Regions from separate parts of the Paucibacter sediminis genome, predicted to be linked through region 1. Evidence: riboswitches for the same ligand, from Rfam matches in the RefSeq annotation. Region 1 holds a riboswitch; each other region holds the start of a gene.
What was found. Region 1 has a riboswitch for glycine ahead of PFX98_RS04040 (D-amino acid dehydrogenase). Riboswitches for the same ligand answer to the same signal wherever they lie in the genome.

Region 1 (5,954 bases):
CCAGGTGGAGTTCCACCCGGCCTGGCATGAGTTCCTGGCGCTGTACCGCGGCCAGGGCCTGGTGAGCCTCGCCTTCGAGACCGAGCGCCGCGGGCGCTGGAGCGCCTTTGCCGCCGGCTTCTACCTGCATGGCCAGATCGAGGCCGGCAGCCTCTGCCCCGCCACCATGACGCAGGCCTGCATCCCGGTGCTGCAAAAGGAAGCGGCGCTGTTCGAGCGCCTGCGCGGCCAGCTCTACAGCCGCGCCTACGACCCGCGCGACCTGCCGCTGGAACAGAAGACCAGCCTCTGGGTGGGCATGGGCATGACCGAGAAACAGGGCGGCTCGGACCTGCGCGCCAACACCACGCTGGCCACCCCCCTGGGCGCGGGCGGCCGCGGCGGCGAGTACAGCCTGCGCGGCCACAAATGGTTCTTCTCGGCGCCGATGTGCGATGCGCATCTGGTGCTGGCGCGCACCGAGGCCGGGCCCAGCTGCTTCTGGGTGCCGCGCTGGCGGCCCGATGGCACGAAGAACCCCATCCACATCCAGCGCCTCAAGTCCAAGCTGGGCAACCGCAGCAACAGCAGCAGCGAGGTCGAGTTTGCCGATGCCTGGGGCCTGATGCTTGGCGAGGACGGGCGCGGCATCCCCACCATCATCGAGATGGCCGGCTACACGCGGCTGAACTGCGTGATCGGCAGCGCCGGCATCATGCGGCAGGCGCTGGTGCAGGCCCTGCACTATGCGCGCGAGCGCCTGGCCTTCGGCAAGCGCCTGGCCGAGCAGCCGCTGATGCGCAGCGTGCTGGCCGATCTGGCGCTGGAAAGCGAGGCCGCGGCGCTCCTGATGATGCGGCTGGCCCAGGCCTTCGAGCGCGGCGCGGACGCTCCCGCCGAGCGCGCCTGGCAACGCATCATGACGCCGGCCGCCAAGTTCTGGGTCTGCAAGCGCGCCGTCGAGCTGAGCGGCGAGGCGATGGAGGTGTTGGGCGGCAACGGCTATGTGGAGGAAGGCGTGCTGGCGCGCCTGTACCGCGAGGCGCCGGTGAATTCGATCTGGGAAGGCTCGGGCAATGTGATGTGCCTGGACGTGCTGCGCGGCATCGCACGCGAGCCGCAGGCCGCCCATGCCCTGCTGGACGAGCTGCAGCAGCTCGCCGGCGACAGCGCGCCGCTGCGCAGCGAACTCGCCGCCCTGCGCGACCTGCTCACGCGCACCCCGGCCGCCGACTTCGAGGCCCTGGGGCGCCAGTTCGCGCAGCGCCTGGTGCTGCTGGCCCAGGCCTGCCTGATGAGCCAGCATGCCCCCGGCGAGGTGGCCGAGGCCTTCATCGCCAGCCGCCTGCTGGACGCGCAGAGCGGGCGCGTGTTCGGTGCGCTGGACACGCGCGGCATCGCCATCGATGCGCTGCTGGCGCGCGCGCTGCCGATCTGAGTCAGAGCGCGGCGAGCGCCTCGCGCAGGGCCTGCTGGTATTGCTCGAAGCGCTGCAGGTCGTTGTGCGCCGCGCCGGGCACCAGTACCAGCCTGGCCTGCCCTTGCTGCCGCAGCAAGGCCTCGCTGTGCTGGGGTGCGATGAGGCTGTCCTGCCCGCCATGCACCAGCAGCAGCGGCGTGCGCAGCCGGGCCACGTCGGCGCCGGTGTCCAGCGGGTAGCGCAGCAGGCCCGGTGGCACCCAGGGAAAGTGCTCGCGCATCAGCGCCGACATGCTGGCGTAGGGCGATACCAGCACGGTCAGCTCCGGCCCGACCTCGGCGGCCAGCCCCGCCGCCAGACCCGTGCCCAGCGAGCGCCCATAGATCACATGCTTGAGCCCGCGGTACTGCGGCGCTACGGTGTCCCAGGCGGCGCGCACATCGGCGCGCAACTGCGCCTCGCTCTCGATATGGCCGCTGCTCTTGCCATAGCCGCGGTAGTCCAGCATGAAGAGGTCGTAGCCGGCGCGGCGATAGAAGTCGGCGTTGACGAACCAGGTCTGCAGATTGCCGGCGTTGCCGTGCAGAAAGAACACCAGGCCCTTGGGCCGGGGCAGGCGCAGATGCAAGGCCGAGAGCGTGGCTCCGGGCACGTTCAGCCGCAGGTCCTGCACATCGGCGCCGAGCTCGAAGCGATGGCCGGCGGCCAGCGGCTCGGGCTGGAACAGCAGCTGCTCCTGGCGCCAGTACAGCCAGGCCATGGCGGCGCCATAGGCCAGCAGCAGCATCAGGCCGGCCCCCAGAATGGTCTTGCGCATGCAGCATCCTCCACGCTTGCCCGCAGTCTACGCAGGCGGCGCCCCGCCGGATGCAAGACCTGGGCTACACTGGCTCCCGGATTCAGGAGAGTGCGGCCCGCCCTGCGAGCCGCCGCCGAAGGCGCAAGCTCCCATACTCGCTCAGGCCCCGTACTGGATCCGATTTCAAGCCGAATGCTGGAGAGTGCCTCATGTGCAATGCATGGGGCCGCCGAAGGAGCAAGGCGCGGGCCGCAAGCCCGGCGCCGAATCTCTCAGGCACCAAGGACAGCGGGAGCGGCGCGCCCAGGCGCACGCATCCCTTTTGGCATCACTTCCGCCAGAGACTGCACGCCTGCGCGTTCAACCCGAACGGAGTATTCGCAATGCATGTCATCGTCCTGGGCGCCGGCGTCACCGGCATCACCACCGCCTGGTATCTGCGCGCGGCCGGCCATGAGGTCACCGTGCTCGAACGCCAGCCCGCCGCCGGCCTGGAAACCAGCTATGCCAATGGCGGCCAGATCTCGGTCTCGCACGCCGAGCCCTGGGCCAATCCGGGCGCGCCGCTGAAGGTCCTGAAATGGCTGATGAAGGAGGACGCGCCGCTGCTGTTCCGCCTGCGCGCCGACGCCGCGCAATGGCGCTGGGGCCTGCAGTTCCTGCGCGAATGCACGCCCGGCCGCACCGCCCACAACATCCGCAACATCGTCAGCCTGGGTCTCTACAGCCGCGCCAAGCTGCAGAGCCTGCGCCAGGAGCTGGGTCTGCAATACGACCAGCGCAGCCAGGGCATCCTGCACTTCTACACCAGCGAGGCCGAGTTCGAGGCGGCGCAGGAGCCGGCGCGCATCATGCGCGAGCAGGGTTGCGAGCTGGACATGAAGACGCCCGACGATTGCGTGGCCATCGAGCCGGCGCTGGCGCAATGCCGCGGCAAGATCGTCGGCGGCAGCATGACGCCCAGCGACGAATCGGGCGATGCCCATGCCTTCACCCAGGCGCTGGCGGCGCGCTGCGCGGCGGCCGGCGTGCGCTTCGAGTACGAGACCCGCATCCTCGGCCTGGAACAGGGCCGGCAGGGCGTTGAGCGCGTCATCGTCGCCAACGCCGCGGGCGTGGTGAGCCGGCGCAGCGCCGACCGCATCGTGCTCTGCATGGGTTCCTTCAGCCGCCAGCTGGCGCGCGAGCTGGGCGTCTCGCTCAACATCTATCCCGCCAAGGGCTACTCGGTCACGCTGCCGGTGATCGCGCCGGCGCACAGCTACCAGGTCTCGCTCACCGACGACGAGTACAAGCTGGTGTTCTCGCGCCTGGGCGACCGCCTGCGCATCGCCGGCACGGCCGAGCTGAACGGCTACAGCACCGAGCTCAATCTGGTGCGCTGCGAGGCCATCGTGCGCCGCACGCGCGAGCTCTTCCCGCACATGACCGATGGCCAGGGTGCCCAGTACTGGACCGGCCTGCGCCCCGCCACGCCCTCCAACCTGCCCTATATCGGCGCCAGCAAGGTGGCCGGCCTGTACCTCAACACGGGCCATGGCACGCTGGGTTGGACCCATGCCTGCGGCTCGGGCGCAGCCATCGCCGACATCGTCAGCGGCCGACAGCCGGCGCTGGATTACGCCTTCACCGCCGCGACATGCAGGCCACGGCAGCTGCAGGCGGTGGCCGCCTGACAACAGTGTGGCGGCTTTGATCTGACCCCTTGCCGCCGGGCACCGCATCCTCTACGCTGGGGCCATCCCAGAAGGAGGATGCCATGTCCCCGAGCCCATCGATGCACAACGACGGAGGCGCGATGGCCTCCGACAGCCCCAACGGTAGTCGAGGGGGCGCCGGGGGGCCGGCGGCCCAGGCCGAGATCGCCAAGATCCGGACCCTGGCCCTGCTGGGCCCCGCCGGCGCGGGCAAGACCAGCCTGATCGAGGCGCTCTTGCATCACTGCGGCGTCATCACGGCGCCGGGCTCGGTGGAAAAGGGCAACACGGTCAGCGACCACGATGTGCTTGAGAAGCGCATGCAGCATTCGCTCTATGCCTCGCTGGTGCACATGAAGCACCAGGGCCTGCGCATCCACGCCATCGACACCCCCGGCGCGCCCGACTTCGTGGGCCTGGCGCTGCCGGCGCTGGAGGCGGTGGAGAGCGCGGTGCTGGTGATCAATGCGCAGAACGGCATCGAGCTGATGGCCTCGCGCATGATGGAGGCGGCGGCGCAGCGCGGCCTCACGCGCCTGATCGTGGTGAACAAGATCGACGCCCCCGGCGTCAATCTGCCGGCCCTGCTGGAACAGCTGCAGGCCGCCTTCGGGCGCGAATGCCTGCCGCTCAATCTGCCGGCCGGCGGCGGCACCCGCATCGTCGACTGCTTCTTCAACCGCGCGGGGGAGTCGGATTTCGGCTCGGTGGAAGCCGCGCACCGCGCCCTGGTGGAGCAGGTGGTGGAGGTGGACAGCGCCTTCGTCGACCGCTATCTGAACGAGGGCGACGTGGACGCCAGCGAGCTGCATGCGCCGCTGGAGCAGGCGCTGCGCGAGGGCCATCTGATCCCGGTGTGCTTCACCGCCGCGAAGTCCGACCTCGGCATCAGCGAACTGCTGGATGTGGTGGCCAAGCTGCTGCCCAACCCCTTCGAGGCCAATCCGCCCAAGTTCCTGGAGGGCGAAGGCGCCGACGCCAAGCCGCTGCAGGCCGAGCCCGATGCCGGCAAGCATGTGATCGCCCATGTCTTCAAGATCAATGCCGACCCCTACCTCGGCAAGATGGGCGTGCTGCGCGTGCACCAGGGCACGCTGACGCGCAACAGCCAGCTCTTCGTGGGCCATGCGCGCAAGCCCTTCCGCGTCTCGCACCTGTTCATGCTGCAGGGCAAGGAGCATGTGGAGGTGGACCAGGCCATCCCGGGTGATCTGGTGGCGATCGCCAAGGTCGAGGAACTGCACTTCGACGCGGTGCTGCACGACGCGCAGGAAGACGAGCACATCCACCTCGCGCCGCTGGACTTCCCCACCCCCGTGCACGGCCTGGCCATCAGCCCCTCGCGCCATGGCGACGAGCAGCGCCTGTGGGAAATCCTCAGCCGGTTGGTGGACGAGGATCCCTGCCTGAAGGTCGAGCATGTGGGCCTCACCAACGAGACCCTGGTCTACGGCCTGGGCGAGTTGCATCTGCGCATGCTGCTGGACCGGCTGCGCGACAGCTACAAGTTCGAGGTCAAGACCCAGCCGCCGCGCATCGCCTACCGCGAGACCGTCTCGGCCCCGGCCGAGGGCCATTTCCGCCACAAGAAGCAGAGCGGCGGCGCCGGCCAGTTCGGCGAGGTCTATCTGCGCATCGAGCCGCTGGAACGCGGCGCCGGCTTCGAGTTCCGCGACGAGGTCAAGGGCGGCACCATCCCGGGCCAGTTCATGCCGGCGGTGGAGAAGGGCGTGCGCCAGGCCCTGGCCAGCGGCGTGGTGGCCGGCTATCCGCTGGTGGATCTGCGCGTGGTGGTGTTCGACGGCAAGCACCATAGCGTGGACTCCAAGGAGGTGGCCTTCGTGACCGCCGGCCGCAAGGCCCTGATCGCCGCGGTGCAGGAGGCCCGGCCCCTGGTGCTGGAGCCCATCGTGCATGTGGAGATCGTCACCCCGGAAAGCGCGATGGGCGACATCACCGGCGACCTGGCGGCGCGCCGCGGCCAGGTGAACGGCACGCGCAGCGCGGTGCCGGGGCTGATCACCGTGCAGGGCCTGGCCCCGCTGGCCGAACTTGCCAG
Region 2 (5,954 bases), 190 kb from region 1:
CGCTGAGCCCCGACTACCCCAGCATGGGCGGCCAGCTGCATGTGGCGCTGGACGCCGGCCAGTTCCTGCAGGCCGAGCCCGGCGTGGGCCGGCTGCTGGGCGTGCTGAGCCTGCAATCGCTGCCGCGCCGCCTGCTGCTGGACTTCCGCGATGTGTTCTCGCAGGGCTTTGCCTTCGACAGCTTCACCGGCGACCTGCGCATCGAGAAGGGCGTGGCCCATACCAGCAATCTGCGCATGGTGGGCCTGCAGGCGGCGGTGCTGATGGAGGGCCAGGCCGATCTGGCCGCCGAGACCCAGGATCTGCGCGTGCTGGTGGTGCCCGAGCTCAACGTGGGCGGCGCTTCGCTGGCTTATGCGGCCATTAATCCGGCGATCGGCCTGGGCACCTTCCTGGCCCAATGGCTGTTGCGCAAGCCCATGGCAGCGGCCGGCACGGAGGAATTCCATGTCACCGGCATGTGGGATGCGCCCAAGGTCGATCGCATCGAGAAGTCCGAGCGCAAGCCGCCCGAGGAGGCGGCATCAGGAGCAGCACCATGAAGCTGGCAGCGATACAGATGGTCTCGGGCCCCGAGGTGGCGGCCAATCTGGCGCGTGCGCGCCATTGGATGGAGGCCGCCCGCGCCCAGGGCGCCGAGCTGGTGGCCCTGCCCGAGTATTTCTGCCTGATGGGCACGGCCGACGCCGACAAGTTAGCCATCGCCGAGGCCGATGGCGAGGGCCCGATCCAGGCCATGCTGAGCCAGGCGGCGCACGAGCTGGGCCTGTGGGTGATCGGCGGCACCCTGCCGATACGCAGCGCGCGGGCCGACAAGGTGCGCAATGCCTGCTGCGTCTATGCCCCGGACGGCCGTCGCGCGGCGCGCTACGACAAGCTGCACCTGTTCTGTTTCGACAATGGCCGCGAGCGCTATGACGAGGGCCGCGTGCTCGAGCCTGGCGACGCGCCGGTGACGCTGCAGGCCGGGCCGCTCAAGCTCGGGCTCTCGGTCTGCTACGACCTGCGCTTTCCCGAGCTTTACCGTGCCATGGGCGTGGGTGGCCCCTGCGACCTGCTGGCCGTGCCCGCGGCCTTCACCTACACCACCGGCCAGAAGCATTGGGAGCTGCTCTTGCGCGCTCGCGCGGTGGAGAACCTCGCCTATGTGATCGCGCCGGCCCAGGGCGGCACGCATCCCAACGGCCGCCGCACCTGGGGCCACAGCATGATCGTCGATCCCTGGGGCGAGGTGCTCGCCTGCCTGCCTGAGGGCGAGGGCCTGGCCATCGCTGAGCTGGACGCGCCGCGCATGGCCGCCCTGCGCGCCCAGCTGCCGGCCCTGCAACACCGCCGACTTTGATCGAGGAGCACGCCATGCAACGCCGCACATCACTCTTGGCCCTGCTGGGGGCAGGTCTTGCGCTCGCCGGCTGCGGCACGCCCGCCGACCCCGAGGGCATGCGCCTGAGCGTGGCCGACGGCCTGCAGCTGCGCGGCTGGGTGCCCGAGGCGCTCAAGCAGCAGGTGCAGCTGGGCCAGGTGCTGGGCGGCCAGCCGACCGGCCGCCTGTGGGGCTCCAAGATCGGCGACGAGGCGCTGCGCGTGGCGCTGCAGGAATCGCTCAAGGCCGCCGGCATGCTGGCGCCGCAGCCCCAGGGCGGCCGCTACGAGCTGCGCGCCGCGCTGCTGGCGCTGGAGCAACCCGCGGTGGCGGTGGGCGACGCCCGCGTGGCGCTGACGATGGCCTATGAACTGCTGGACAAGGCCAGCGGCAACAAGCTCTACCAGCGCGAGCTGCGCAGCGTGCATGTGGCCGAGTTCGGCGACGCCATGCTGGACCAGAACGAGCGCCTGCGCCTGGCCAACGAGGGCGCGCTGCGCAAGAACATCAATGCCGCGCTGCGGGAGCTGCTGGAGCTGCGCTACTGAGACGCGCCTGCGCCGGCTGCGGCTGGCCCAGCCAGGCTTGCCGCGTGGTCTGCAGGAGTTGATGGAGAGTTTGGGCCTGAATATTGTTCATGGCCCCAGTGTCGGGGCGCTTGATGACAGGCCGTTGAAGGCCGTGCAGGGCGGGGCGCCTGAGCCGGGGGGGGCAGGCGCTCGCCCGGCACGGTCTGGCCACCGTGCCGCCCGCATCTGCTCAGCGCACGACGCCGAGCTCCTCGCGCTGTCCGCGGTTGAAGGTGTAGAGCGTCAGTGCACCGTTCTTGATATCGCCCTTCTCGTCGAAAGCGACGGTGCCGATGACGCCGGGGTAGCTGATCTTCTGTAGCACCGGCAGGTACTTGGCCGGTTCGGCCGATCCCGCCTTGACCATCGCCTCGGCCATCACCTTCGTGGCATCGTAGGTGTAGGGCGAGTAGATCTGGACCTCGATGCCGAACTTCTTCTTGAAGTCGGCCTTGAACTTGTCGAGCGCCGGCCGCTGTGCCGCGTCAACGCCACCAGCGATCGCGCAGACCACTTGGCCGTCGGGCACCTGGCCCGAAGCCAGCTTGGGCAACTCGGCGGTGCAGATGCCGTCGCCGCCCATGAACTTCGACTGGATGCCCAGCTGCTTCATCTGCCGCAGCATCGGGCCGGCCACCGCGTCCATGCCGCCGTAGAAGATCACGTCGGGCTTGGCCGCCTTGATGCCGGTGAGGATGCCCGTGAAGTCGGTCGCCTTGTCGTTGGTGAACTCACGTTTGGCGATCGTCGCGCCGGCGGCCTTCGCGGCCTTCTCGAACTCGCTGGCAACGCCCTGGCCATAGGCGGTGCGGTCGTCGATGACCGCAACGGTCTTCGCCTTCAGCGTCTGTGCAGCGTAGCGGCCCAGCGTGCCACCGAGCTGGGCGTCGTCGGCGACCATCCGGAAGGTCGTCTTGAAGCCCTGGCGGGTGTAGCGCGGGTTCGTCACCGACGGCGCAATCTGCGGGATGCCGGCGTCGGCGTAGATGCGCGCGGCAGGGATTGCGGTGCCCGAATTCAGGTGGCCGACGACGCCGTTGACCTTGTTGTCCACGAGCTTCTGCGCCGCGGCAGTGCCTTGCTTGGGGTCGCCGGCGTCGTCCTCGGCCAGGAGCACGAAGCGGGCCGGGCGGCCGCCGATCTGCAGACCCTTGGCGTTCAATTCCTCGATCGCCATGCGGACACCGCTTTCGTTGTCACGCCCGAGGTGTGAGGCGGGGCCGCTGAGTGCGGCGACATGGCCGATCTTGACCACGAGGGGCTCCGCTGCGTGCGCGGACATGGCGAGGCAGGCCAGGGCGATGCCGCCGAGGCGTGATGGGGTAGGTTTCATGAAATCTCTTTTGTCGACGTCGGTGGGTCAAGTGACGCCACCGGACCGCGGTGGTCGTCGCCCCCTCTGTTGCTGACACCTGAGAGATTCGTGCGGCCCCCCGGGGGCCAGACTTGCTCCTTCGGCGTACCGGCGGACGTCAGGCAGCCGGCAACTCTGCAGAGTTCATCCGCGACATCGGTCCGTTTGCCTGAGAGTTTCCGGGGCGGTTGCTCCTTCGGCGCCGCGCGGGTGGCACGCGGACTCTCCCGACGTCGCTCGGGCTCGTGGCCGGCAAGACGGTCGACAGGCGACCTCGGTCTTGCGGTGAAGTTGATGACTATACCTGAGGCAAGGGTTAACCCTTGTTTTGGCCGCCTCAGCGCCTTCCGAACATCATCTGCCGCGCCAGCGCGCGCTTCAGCGGCGGGGCGGCCTGCAGCGCGGCCAGCGCCAGGCCGCGTGCGCCCGGCAGGCCGGGCCAGCGCCAGGCGAAGCTGCGCGCCAGGAAATCGGTGGCGGCGATCATGCTCCAGCGGTCGGGCGCACGCTGCCATTCCACGCGGCGCAGCGCGCTGTCGATCGCGCCCTCCGTGCGCAGTGCCTGCACCAGCGCATAGGCGTCGCGCAGGCCCAGGTTGAGCCCCTGGCCGGCCACCGGGTGCAGGGTCTGGGCGGCATTGCCGATGCGGATCACGCGGCCCTCCACCAGGGTGCGCTCGGCGTTCAGGCCGAGCGGGAAGCACTTCAGCGCGCCGATGCCGCGCAGCGGCGGCAGGCCCGGCGGCAGCAGGGTGTTGAGCACCGCCAGGCGCTGCGCGTCGCTGAGCGTGCCGATCTCGTCCTCGGCCTGCGGCAGGCACCAGACCAGGGCCGCGCGGCGCTGGCCGGCGCGCTCGGGCAGGGGCAGCAGGGCCAGCGGGCCGTTGCGGGTGAAGCGCTCGTAGGCCACGCCCGGCGGCGCGGCCGGGTCCAGCTCCACCGTGCCGACCCAGGCGTTCTGCGCATAGTCGCGCGCCACCGCCTTGCGGGCCTGCTCGGCAAACACGCCGCCCTCGGCCACCACGGCAAGGTCGAAGCGCTCGGCCAGATGGGCATCGCCGGCGTCGATCTCCACGCCCGATCCCTCAGGCTTGATGGCCGACACGCCCTGGCCGAAGCGCGCGGACAGGCGCTGCGGCGCGCGCGCGCAGGCTTGCAGCCAGGCGGCCTGCAGCGGCGCCACCAGCTGGCCGTAGCTGAGCACCGCGCCGAGCTGCTCCACGCCCTGCTCGCGCGCGCTGATTCTGACCTCGGGCTGGCCGCCGGCACCGAACAGCCAGGGGTGGCTGAGCGTGGGTGGGGCCTGGCTCACCTGCACCTGCAGGATCGCCTGCGCCTGCGCGGCCTGGCCCGCCTGCCAGGTGCCCAGGCGCTGCAGCAGCTGCACGCTGCCCAGCGAGAGCGCGAGGGTGCGCGGGTCGCCCGAGACATCGCGCTCCAGCGGCCGTGCGTCGAACAGGCTGATGGCCGCCTCCGGCAGCAGCTGGGCGGCCAGCAGGGCCAGGCTCAGGCCGGCCGGCCCGGCGCCCACCACGGCGAGTGACATGCGGGTCGGCGTGCTGGCTTCGGTGGGCATGGTGCGCATAGCGTATGAATTCGGAGTACGCCGGCGGGCTTTGCCGTGCGCCGCCCACTATAGCGGCGGGAGTCCGCTACGCTCTGGCCCTTCCCGATAGGAGTCCAACATATGCAATACCGTCGCCTGGGCCGCAGCGGCCTCAAAGTCTCCGAGCTCTCGCTGGGCTCCTGGGTCACTTATCACAACCAGGTCGACACCAAGGCCGCCACCGAGATGCTGGCGGCCGCCTTCGACGCCGGTGTGAACTTCTTCGACAACGCCGAGGTCTATGCCATGGGCAAGAGCGAGGTGGTGATGGGCGAGGCCTTCAAGGCGCTGAAATGGCCGCGCCTGTCCTACATCGTCTCGACCAAGTTCTTCTGGGGCATCAGCCGCGAGGCCAATACCGTCAATGCCAAGGACACGCTCAACCGCAAGTACCTGATGCAGGCGATCGACGGCTCGCTCGCGCGCCTGGGCCTGGACTTCATCGACCTGGTCTACTGCCACCGCCCCGATCCGCACACGCCGATCGAGGAGACGGTGCGCGCGATGAGCGACATGATCACCCAGGGCAAGGCGCTCTACTGGGGCACCAGCGAATGGTCGGCCGCCGACATCCGCGCCGCCTGGGAGATCGCCGAGCGCCACCACCTGCACAAGCCGGTGATGGAGCAGCCGCAGTACCACCTGTTCCACCGCCAGCGCGTCGAGCAGGAGTACGCGCGCCTGTACGAGGACCTGGGCCTGGGCCTCACCACCTGGAGCCCGCTGGCCTCGGGCCTGCTGACCGGCAAGTACAAGGCCGGCATTCCGGAGGGCAGCCGTGGTTCGCTGGAGAACATGGCCTGGATGCGCGAGCAGCTGCAGGACGCCGCCAAGAACGCCGCGGTGGCCGAGCTGGAGAAGCTGGCCGCCGAGCTGGGCGGCAATGTGGCGCAGCTGGCGATCGCCTGGGCCAACCACAACCCGCATGTCTCCACCGTGATCCTGGGCGCCAGCAAGCTCAGCCAGCTGCAGGACAACCTGGCCGCCCTGGCGCTGGCGCCCAAGCTGACGCCGGAAGTGCTGGAACGCATCGACGCCATCACCAAGCCTCTGGCCAAGTAA
Region 3 (5,954 bases), 1.9 Mb from region 1:
TCAGGGTGTCGTAATAGCCCTGGCCGATATAGCTCTTCAGCACCTTGTTCTTGGCTGCCACGGCCTTCAATTCGGCCAGCGCCTGGGCTTCGGTGGCGACGCCCGGCAGTTGCATGCCCTGGCTGCGCTTGATGCTGGCGGGCACGATGGCCTCGATCAGCGCGCGGCGCGAGGCCGCGCCGATCACGGACAGCATCGCCGCCTCATCGGCCGCATCGGGGCCGATATGGCGGGCTTGGAATTCGGCGGCGTTCTCGAGCTCACCGAGCGGCTTCAGGGCAGACATCAACATGGCGCAATCCTCAGGCGCCCGGGCTGGTGGCCGGGGCACCGGTTTTCAATACAACAACGGGCACTCCGTGCCCGCTTTCTTTCTGCTTTGCTGTGAACGGCTGGGATCAGCTGTTCTTGACCAGCTCGTCGTAGGCGGTGCTGTCCATCAGCGCGTCGAGCTGGGCGGGGTTGCTCAGCTTGACCTTGAAGAACCAGCCGCTCTTGAGCGGGTCGGTGTTGGCCAGCGAGGGATCGTTGCGCAGCTCTTCGTTGACGGCGGTGATCTCGCCATCCACGGGCATGTAGACGTCGGCGGCGGCCTTCACCGACTCCACCACGCCGGCCACTTCCTTCTCGGCATAGCTCTGGCCCACATTGGGCAGGTCCACGAACACCACATCGCCCAGCGCGTCTTGCGCATGAACGGTGATGCCCACGGTGGCGGTGCCATCGGCTTCGATCTGGACCCACTCGTGGTCAGGCGTGTACTTGATGTTGCTCATGGTGTGCTCCGAATGTTGGGAGAAAAGACCAGGGGGTCCAAAGAATGGCGGGATCAGCCGCGGAAATAACGATGCGGTGCGAAGGGCGTCGGCGCCACGCTCATGGCCACGCGCTTGTCGCGCACCAGGGCGAACACCGGCGTGCCCACCGCCGTGTGGCTGCTGGGCAGATAGGCCAGGGCCACCGGGCTGCCCACCGTGGGGCCCAGCGAGCCGCTGGTGACGACGCCCAGTTCCTTGCCCTCGGCGTCCACCACCTTGGCGCCTTCGCGCACCGGCATGCGCTCGGCGCTGATCAGGCCCACGCGCTTGCGGCTGGCGCCGCCGGCGAGCTGGCCGTCGATCACCGCGGCGCCGGGGTAGCCGCCGGCACGCGCGCCACCGGCGCGGCGCACCTTCTGGATCGCCCAGGTCAGCGCGCCTTCCACCGGCGTGGTCTCGGTATTGATGTCGTGGCCGTACAGGCAAAGGCCGGCTTCCAGGCGCAGGGTGTCGCGCGCGCCCAGGCCGATGGGCTTGACCTCGGCTTGGGCCAGCAGCTTGCGCGCCAGCGCCACCGCCTGGTCGTTGTGCACCGAGATCTCGAAGCCGTCTTCGCCGGTATAGCCCGAGCGGGTCAGGAAGGTCTCGATGCCGTCCAGATTGAAGAAGCCGCCGGTCATGAAGGTGAGCTTGGCCACCTCGGGGTTCAGGCGCGCCAGCGCGGTGACGGCCTGCGGGCCCTGCAGCGCCAGCAGGGCGCGTTCGGGCAGGCTGATGACCTCGCAGCGGCCGCCGATCTTGGCCTGCAGATGCGCGGTGTCCTGCTCCTTGCAGGCGGCGTTCACCACCACAAAGATGTCGTCGGGGCGGCGGCACAGCATCAGGTCGTCGAGGATGCCGCCCTGCTCATTGGTGAAGAGCGCATAGCGCTGCTTGAACACCGGCAGGTCGATCACGTCGACGGGCACGATCGTTTCCAGTGCGGCACCGGCATCGGCGCCGACCAGGCGCAGCTGGCCCATGTGGGAAACGTCGAACAGGCCGGCCGCCGTGCGCGTGTGCTTGTGCTCGGCGAGGATGCCTTCCTTGTACTGCACCGGCATGTCGTAGCCGCCAAAGGGCACCATCTTGGCGCCAAGTTCGATGTGCAGAGCGTGCAGGGGGGTGGTCTTGAGATCGGCGGACAAGGGACTTACTCCGAGGGCATTCTGAAAGCCCACCCGGTCCTGAGACCGATGGTGGGGGATATGCCCTCGCTGTCCTTGGTACCTGAGAGATTGACCACCGGCGTATCGCCGACAGCTTGCCCCTTCGGTGGGCGAGTTCAACAAAGACCCGCCTCTCTCCAGTGAGGAACGCCTGCATCGAGGCGTCTTGTCAGTCCTTTTGCCTGAGCGTTCGAAGCGTGGGATCACCAGTGCCTCTGCGCCTTCGGCGGCTTTGCGTGGAAAGCTCTCTCCTGACGGCGCGGATTGTAGCCATGGTTTTGGGGCCGGGCGAGCAAATTAAGTCTCGTCTAATGGCCGGCCTTGCCGTGCATGGAAAATCTCACTTCCCCGTAAATCCGGCAAGAGGACTTGGCATGCGACTGCTGCTGGTGGAAGACGACCCGATGATTGGCGAGCAACTGCTCGAGTTGCTGCGCGCCGAAAGCTATGCGGTCGACTGGGTGCGCGACGGCGAACTGGCCGACGCGGCCCTGCAGGCACAGAACTACGACCTGGTGCTCCTGGACCTGGGCCTGCCCAAGCGCGATGGCATGAGCGTGCTGCGCGCGCTGCGGGCGCGCAAGCAGGTCATGCCGGTGCTGATCGCCACCGCCCGCGACGCACTGGAGCAGCGCATTGCCGGGCTGGACGCCGGCGCCGACGACTATGTGCTCAAGCCCTTCGAGCTGCATGAATTGCTGGCGCGCATCCGCGCGCTGCTGCGCCGTGCCAGCGGCCGCGCCGAGCCGGTTTACGAACACCGCGGCGTGAGCATCAACCCCGCCACCCGCGAGGTGGTGGCCGAGGGCCGGCAGGTCACGCTGTCGGCGCGCGAATGGGCGGTGCTGGAGCCGCTGCTGGCGCGGCCGGGCATGGTGCTGTCGCGCCAGCAGCTGGAGGAAAAGCTCTACAGCTGGAAGGACGAGATCAGCAGCAATGCGGTGGAGGTCTATATCCACGGCCTGCGCAAGAAGCTGGGTGCGGCGCTGATCCAGAACGTGCGCGGCGTGGGCTACCGGGTGCCCAAGGAATGATGCTGTTTCCCCGCTCCCTGCGCTACCGCCTGATCGCCTTCCTGCTGCTGGCCTTCTCGCTCTCGGCCCTGGTGCAGGGCGGCAGCGCCTACCGCACCGCGCTGCAGGAGGCCGACGAGATCTTCGACTACCACATGCAGCAGATGGCCTTCTCCCTGCAGGGCAGCGTCGGCAGCGGCACGGTGAGCCTGCCGCTGGGCGACCAGAAGAGCTACGACTTCATGGTGCAGGTCTGGGGCTTGGATGGCGTACCGATGTTCCGCTCTCCGGGTGAAGCCCTGCTGCCGCAGCGCGCGGTGCTGGGCTTCTCGAACCTGGACGCCAACGGCAAGCATTTCCGCGTGTTCTCGCTGCAGACGCGCTACCAGGTGGTGCAGGTTGCGCAGGACCTGGCGGTGCGCCAGCGCATGGCCGGCCAGCTGGCCTTTCGCACCATCGCGCCCATCGCCCTGATGCTGCCGCTGCTGGCTCTGGTGGTGTGGTGGGTGGTGAGCCATTCACTGGAGCCGGTGGCCAAGGTGCGCGACCAGCTGGCCGCGCGCGCGGTCGACGATCTCTCGCCGGTGGCCAGCGAGGAGCTGCCCGCCGAGGTCAAGCCCCTGGTGGACGAGCTCAACTCGCTCTTGGGCCGGGTGCGCCAGGCCTTCGAGGCGCAGCAGCACTTCATTGCGGATGCGGCGCACGAGCTGCGCTCACCGCTGGCGGCATTGAAGCTGCAGCTGCAATCGCTGCAGCGCGCGCCCGATGCACCCGGCCAGGCACTGGCGATCGGGCGCCTGGCCAGCGGCATCGAGCGCGCCAGCCATCTGATCGAACAGCTGATGGCGCTGGCGCGCGAGCAGGCGCCGGGCGAGGCCCAGCAGCTGGCGCAGCCGCTGGCGCTGGACCAGCTCTGCAAGGATGCGGTGGTGGACATCAGCGATGCCGCCGCGGCGCGCCAGATCGACCTGGGCCTGACGCGTTGCGATGCCGCCCAGGTGCGGGGCGAGCCCCAGGCGCTGCGCATGCTGCTGCGCAATCTGCTGGACAACGCCGTCAAATACAGCCCGGAAGGCGGGCGCGTGGACGTGAGCCTGCTGGCCACGCCCGACGAGGCCCTGCTGGTGGTGGAGGACAGCGGCCCCGGCATTGCGGTGGCCGAGCGCGAACGCGTGTTCGATCGCTTCTACCGCAGCGCCGACGCGCAGCAGGCCAGCGGCAGCGGCCTGGGCCTGGCCATCGTGAAGGCGATCGCCGAGCGCCATGGCGCCAGGCTCACGCTGGGCGAGGCGGCGGCGCTGGGCGGCCTGCGGGTGGAACTCAGGCTGCCGCGCATTAAGTGAGGTCTAAGTCTCCGAGAGCAAAGTTCGGCCATCGCGTCAACTCACTCTCAGGAGGCTTCCTCATGAACACCAAGCAAGTCAGCGAAACCATGGTTCCGGCCAAGCGCCTCGTGTGGGCGCTGGTGACCGCCGGGGTGCTGGGCGCCGCCGGCGGTGCCGCAGCGATGCGCGGCGCGGTGGCGATCAAGACCTCGGCCACCCCCGCCGAAGCCGCGACGCCTGCCAGCGAGCTGCTGGCCAGCGCCGCGCCCAGCGCGCAAGGGCCGGCCCCGGTGGCAACACCTGCCCCCGCCGGCTTTCCCGACTTTGCCCAGATCGCCGCGCGCCAGGGCGCCGCGGTGGTGAACATCAGCGTCACCGGCAGCGTCAAGACATCGATGCGGCGCGGCCAGCAGCCGCAGCTGGACCCGAACGATCCCTTCTACGAATTCTTCCGCCGCTTCGGCGTGCCCGGCATGCCGGGCGCCCCTGAAGGTCGCGAGATGCCCACGCGCGGCCAGGGCTCGGGCTTCATCGTCAGCGACGACGGCGTGATCCTCACCAACGCCCATGTGGTGCGCGATGCCAGCGAGGTCACCGTCAAGCTCACCGATCGCCGCGAGTTCCGCGCCAAGGTGCTGGGTGCCGATCCCAAGACCGATGTGGCGGTGATCAAGATCGAGGCCAAGGGCCTGCCCACCGTGCAGCTCGGCTCCACCAAGGATCTGCGTGTGGGCGAATGGGTGCTGGCGATCGGCTCGCCCTATGGCTTCGAGAACAGCGTCAGCGCCGGCGTGGTGAGCGCCAAGGGCCGCGCGCTGCCGCAGGAGAACTTCGTGCCCTTCCTGCAGACCGACGTGGCCATCAACCCCGGCAACTCGGGCGGCCCGCTCTTCAATGCGCGCGGCGAGGTGGTGGGCATCAACTCGCAGATCTACAGCCAGAGCGGCGGCTACCAGGGCCTGTCCTTCGCGATCCCGATCGAGCTCGCGAACCGGGTGCGCCAGCAGATCCAGAACGGCGGCAAGGCCCAGCATGCGCGCCTGGGCGTGACCATCCAGGACGTGAACCAGAGCTTTGCCGACTCCTTCAAGCTCGAGCGCCCCGAGGGCGCGCTGGTGGCGAGCGTGGAGGAGGGCGGGCCCGCCGCCAAGGCCGGTCTGCGTCCGGGCGATGTGATCCTGAAGTTCAAGGGCCAGGCGATCGTCGCCAGCACCGACCTGCCCACCCTGCTGGGCCTGGCCACGCCGGGCGAGAGCGCCAAGCTGGAGATCTGGCGCCAGGGCAAGCGCGAGGAGATCAGCGCCAAGCTCGGCGATGCCAACGACAAGGGCGCGCAAGTGGCCAGCAGCGACGAGGCAGGCCCGGCCCAGGGCAAGCTGGGGCTGGCGCTGCGCCCGCTGCAGCCCGAGGAAAAGCGCGAGTCCGGCCTGCGCGAGGGCCTGGTGGTGGAGGACGCCGGCGGCCCCGCCGCACAGGCCGGCGTGCGCCCCGGCGATGTGCTGCTGGCGGTGAATGGCACGCCGGTCAGCAGCATCGAGCAGGTGCGCTCGGTGGTGGCCGGCGCGGAGAAGTCGGTGGCCCTGCTGGTGCAGCGCGGCAAGGAGAAGATCTTCGTGCCGGTGAGACTCGGCTGAGCGGCCCGGTCGGCCT

Region 2: another riboswitch for glycine. It lies ahead of PFX98_RS04885 (branched-chain amino acid ABC transporter substrate-binding protein); the one in region 1 lies ahead of PFX98_RS04040 (D-amino acid dehydrogenase).
Region 3: another riboswitch for glycine. It lies ahead of gcvT (glycine cleavage system aminomethyltransferase GcvT); the one in region 1 lies ahead of PFX98_RS04040 (D-amino acid dehydrogenase).

The regions. Positions count from the first base shown of each region.
Region 1 covers NZ_CP116346.1:880,944-886,897, forward strand. The annotation lists gene PFX98_RS04030 (isovaleryl-CoA dehydrogenase) at 1-1,417, shown strand, start outside; gene PFX98_RS04035 (alpha/beta hydrolase) at 1,419-2,216, opposite strand; glycine riboswitch at 2,290-2,382, shown strand; glycine riboswitch at 2,384-2,497, shown strand; gene PFX98_RS04040 (D-amino acid dehydrogenase) at 2,582-3,874, shown strand; gene fusA (elongation factor G) at 3,997-5,954, shown strand, end outside.
Region 2 covers NZ_CP116346.1:1,066,473-1,072,426, reverse strand. The annotation lists gene PFX98_RS04900 (YhdP family protein) at 1-542, shown strand, start outside; gene PFX98_RS04895 (carbon-nitrogen hydrolase family protein) at 539-1,342, shown strand; gene PFX98_RS04890 (hypothetical protein) at 1,357-1,911, shown strand; gene PFX98_RS04885 (branched-chain amino acid ABC transporter substrate-binding protein) at 2,123-3,265, opposite strand; glycine riboswitch at 3,434-3,526, opposite strand; gene PFX98_RS04880 (FAD-dependent monooxygenase) at 3,624-4,862, opposite strand; gene PFX98_RS04875 (potassium channel beta subunit family protein) at 4,974-5,954, shown strand.
Region 3 covers NZ_CP116346.1:4,287,831-4,293,784, reverse strand. The annotation lists gene gcvP (aminomethyl-transferring glycine dehydrogenase) at 1-292, opposite strand, end outside; gene gcvH (glycine cleavage system protein GcvH) at 399-776, opposite strand; gene gcvT (glycine cleavage system aminomethyltransferase GcvT) at 830-1,945, opposite strand; glycine riboswitch at 2,005-2,117, opposite strand; glycine riboswitch at 2,127-2,230, opposite strand; gene PFX98_RS19900 (response regulator) at 2,341-3,000, shown strand; gene PFX98_RS19895 (ATP-binding protein) at 3,000-4,322, shown strand; gene PFX98_RS19890 (DegQ family serine endoprotease) at 4,385-5,938, shown strand.